2 regions of the Marinitoga aeolica genome follow, and region 2 is predicted to be linked to the other one. Evidence: riboswitches for the same ligand, from Rfam matches in the RefSeq annotation. Region 2 holds a riboswitch; the other holds the start of a gene.
The links. A riboswitch is a leader RNA that binds a small molecule or an ion and turns the genes downstream of it on or off. The one in region 2 is predicted to bind cobalamin.

Region 1: linked by a shared signal. The riboswitch ahead of JRV97_RS03360 (ABC transporter substrate-binding protein) and the one ahead of JRV97_RS04260 (ATP-grasp domain-containing protein) in region 2 are both predicted to bind cobalamin.

The regions. Positions count from the first base shown of each region.
Region 1 covers NZ_CP069362.1:696,347-698,557, reverse strand. Annotated here, with positions in the region: gene JRV97_RS03370 (nucleotidyltransferase domain-containing protein) at 1-116, opposite strand, end outside; gene JRV97_RS03365 (nucleotidyltransferase substrate binding protein) at 113-529, opposite strand; cobalamin riboswitch at 609-778, shown strand; gene JRV97_RS03360 (ABC transporter substrate-binding protein) at 832-1,716, shown strand; gene JRV97_RS03355 (FecCD family ABC transporter permease) at 1,713-2,211, shown strand, end outside.
Region 2 covers NZ_CP069362.1:912,261-914,471, forward strand. Annotated here, with positions in the region: gene JRV97_RS04255 (succinate--CoA ligase subunit alpha) at 1-347, opposite strand, end outside; gene JRV97_RS04260 (ATP-grasp domain-containing protein) at 340-1,365, opposite strand; cobalamin riboswitch at 1,421-1,592, opposite strand; gene JRV97_RS04265 (AIR synthase related protein) at 1,599-2,211, opposite strand, start outside.

The sequences.
Region 1 (2,211 bases), 220 kb from region 2:
TTTTTATAATTTCCCTTTGCTCTGGATCCGAATATAACAGCTTTACTTATTTTTTTGTTTTTTGATAGTATATTTATAATTTTTTTTATAGTAGAATCATCTAATCCAAAATTCATAAAAATTCTTCCTTTAATTTTTCTAATCTATTTATCAATATTTCAAATTCACTATAATATTTATTTATTATTTGTGAAACTATTTCTTCGGCAGTTTTTTCATCGTATGTATGACTGCTTAAGTTTCTGCTTAAAATCATTTGCATCCATACATCTCCATTATTTATTAACCCATTTTTAAATGCCTCTCTTGTAGAATCTTTAGAACCATATATATTAAAAATGCCCTTTTCATTAAAAAAATCCTTGAAGGTTTTCCAAGCTAATTCATGTGTATATTCAAAACTTTGAATTAATCCTTGTTTTTCCAAAATTGATAATTCTCTCGTTTTTGCTAATTCTACAGCATTTTTTAATTGTTGAAAAGCCTTTTTGAGATTTTGAAATCTTTGAATCCATCTAATATCTTTCATTTTCACACCTCCATTACGATTATATCATAATTTTTATTTGAAATATTATAGTGATCATGATATAATATCACTGACAATTAAATAAAAATTCCTTTAAAGTGTAAGGGAAAACGGTGAAAATCCGTTGCGGTCGCGCCACCGTGAGTGGGGACGAAACCAGCACTAAGCCACTGGAAACATTTCTCTGGGAAGGCGCTGGAAGTAGGATGAACCACAAGCCGGGAGACCTACTTTAAAGGGATTTGTTCCATCTTCTCGCGAAAAGAAGATGGAAAATAGATTTTATATAGGAGGGATTTTTAATGAAAAAGGTATTTCTGGCAGTATTATTGGTATTAACTTTATCCGTATTTGCATTTAAACCGGTTACATTAGTTGATGATTTGGGAAGAATTGTTACATTTGATAAGGAAGTTGGGAGAATTGTGGTTGCAGCACCAGCTATTTCCGATTTTATAGTAAAACTTGGTGCAAAGGAAAAAGTTGTTGGAGTAACAAATTTTGATTCTTATATAACAGATGTAGAAAAAATAGGTAATATGGTTCCTTTGAATGTAGAAAAAATAATTTCTTTAAATCCAGATGTTGTATTATTAACTGGTGGATTTCAAGAAGGAGAAATTTCCAAATTAGAAAAATTTGGTATTAAAGCCTTCGTTTTAAATGCTACAACATTAAATGAAGTATTTAGAGATTTATCTCTTGTTGGGGTTATATTAGGAAAAGATAAAACAGCTCAGGATTATGCTCAAAAATTAAGAACAAGAATGTTGAATATTGCAAAAAATACATTTTCATGGAAAGAAAAACCAAGAGTTATTTATTTATCTGCATATGGTAGTGTTTCACAAATGTGGACTTGTGGAACAGGTTCGTATTTAAACGAAATAATTGCATATGCTGGTGGGATTAATATAACAGCACCTTATACAGGGAATAACGGTTGGTTTGCTATTGGACCGGAATTTGTAGTTAAAGAAAATCCAGATATTATTTTAGTGCCAGCTTATTATCCTGGTGATAAAGGAGCATATAATTTAATTATGAACGCTGAACAATTCAAAGATGTGAAAGCTGTTAAGGAAGGAAAAGTATTTATTATTGATGGTAATAAGGCATCATTGCCAAATACAGGATTAATAAATTTATTAGGAGAGATTAATAAACTCTTCAGTGAAAATAAATGAAAAAAATAATTTCGGGGAAGTTCTCCCCGATTTTTTCCCTTTTGTTGGGGGTTATTTTTGTATTTTTATCAATAATAATATTCACATCATTAGGGACGGTAAAAATTCCTTTTAAAGATGTAATGTCATCCTTTTTAAATAAGTCAGATAATGTATTATATGATAGAATAATATTCAATTTGAGATTACCGAGGGTAATTGGAACTATATTAATAGGAGCTATTCTCGCAATAGCTGGTAATGACTTTCAAATGATAATAAAAAATCCACTTGCCGATCCATTTATTATTGGTATTTCATCTGGAGCAAGTTTTGGTGCTGTTATATATACTGCATTAAAAAGTGTATATGGAATAAATTTACCTTTTGGGATAGAAACTTTTGCATTTTTATCTGCTTTAATAGCAACAGGGATAGCCTTTGCTCTTGCAAAAGAAGGTAGAAAAATTCCTGTTGTATCACTAATATTAAGTGGTGTTATTGTAGGATTTGTAT
Region 2 (2,211 bases):
ATCGTTACACCATTATCTTTAGATATTTTATATATATCTAACATATCCTGTTGGGGTATATGTTCTGTTATTATTATTATTTTTTTTACTCCTGCATTAATTGCTTCAAATACAGCTTCTTTAGCAAATGGTGCTGGAACAAAAACTATTGAAGTATCTACATTATATTTTTCTATTGCATCATTCATATTATTTAAAACTTCTATTCCATTTATATTTTTTATGTTTTTATTTTTCGAAACACCGCACAAAATTTTAGTCCCATATTTTAGCATTTTTTCTGTATGTAATTTACCGTATTTCCCTGTAATTCCTTGAACACATACTCTTTCATTGCCATTAATCATTGATTCTCACCATCCTTACAGCATCTGAAATCATTGAATACATATCATCATAATATCCTATATTACTTTCTTTTAATATTTTTTTAGCTTCCTCTTCATTTGTTCCTGTTAATCTAACATATAATTGCATTTCTGGATTTTCACCTATAAATTCCACAAGTCCTTGGGCTATTTCATCACACTTTGTTATTCCACCAAAGATATTTAATATTATACGATTTATGCCATATTGTTTTAAAAGATTTAATGCTTCTATTGTTGTATTTTTCTCAGCACCACCACCAAGATCTAAAAAATCTGCTGGTTCACCACCTTCTAATTTTACTGCATCCATTGTAGCCATAACAATTCCTGCACCACATCCTATTATTCCAATATCACCATCTAATTTAACAAAATGAAATGGATATTTTTCTTCAACAAACTCTTTTGCCCATTCTTGTCTAAATATCGCATTATCGTCAAGATGCATTACACTATCAAGTGCATATATTTCTCCATTAATACCTTCAACTAAAGGATTTATTTCTAATAATGTTAAATCCTTTTCTCTAAATAATTTTCTTAAATTTGGTATAATTTTTTGTATCTTTTCTGGCAAAATCTTTTCGTAATTTTCAAAATTAGTTTTTATTATACTGTTTTTATTTTCTTCTATATCGATACCACCATTTTGTGAGTATAGTATAATAATATCTTTTTCTTCCCTATCCAAAACAAGTGATATATAATGTTCTTTTTCAAATGGTATCATCTCTTCTACAAGAACACCATATGGATTTTCACCTTTTATCTCTTTAAATAATAAATCTTGTGCTTTTACAATAAACTCTTCTCTTGTATGAGCAAATAATACACCACCCGCTTTCATACGACTACCAACCAGCACCTGTGATTTTAATACCGCAGGAAGAAATTTAAATTCTATTTCTTTTTCTTCCTTTATCAAATATGCTGCTGGCACTTTAATACCATACTCTTTTAAAAACTTTTTCCCTAAAAATTCATGAATCTTCATACCATACACCTCCAATATATATAAAAATTTCTCCCATTTCGCCCGCGCGAATGGGAATACCTTAGGACTAAAGGCAGGTCTCCCGGCTTCTGGATCTATCTACTTCCAACGCCTTCCCAGTTTCCCAGTGGCATTTTGTTGGTTTCGTCCCCAGTTACGGTGGCGGGGCCGCGATGGATTTTCACCATCTTCCCTTTTAATTACTTACCTTCAATCCTGGAGGTATTAATTATTCAATTAAATCTTCCTAATATGTTTACTGGTATATCAATATTTAAGTTTTTTAAATTTTCTTCTTTTAAAGTTATTATTGCACATGTTGCTGGTCCAGCACTTTTATATATATCAATATTATCATTAAGTAATTTAAATTCTAAATTCCACAGCTTAGAAATTTCATTAATTTCATGAAAAATGCCTTTTGAACCTATGGGTATTATTTCATGTATAAAATCGTTATCTCTTAAGCGCTTTAATATATCTAATGTGAGAATGGATTTGCTTTTTAACACTTCTTCACCAACTTTAGGTAATCCAACCAATACTGCAACATCTTCTTTTTCTGTTTTAAAGTTTATATTTTTTTCTTTAATACCTATAACTGTAACACCTATTCCAGTTTGTATTGTTGGAAAATTCTCTTCTGTACTTCCTGTAATTACATTTTCCGTATCTATATCTATTAATTCCGCTGCTTTTTTTATTCCTTTTATTATTTCTTTTCCTGTATTATTCATTTCAACTGATAATGTGTTTACAATAGTAATAGATGTTGCACCATATGCTATATTTTCACATAATGCAACATGTGCTCCAAAATATCCAACAATATATGGCGAAATTTTT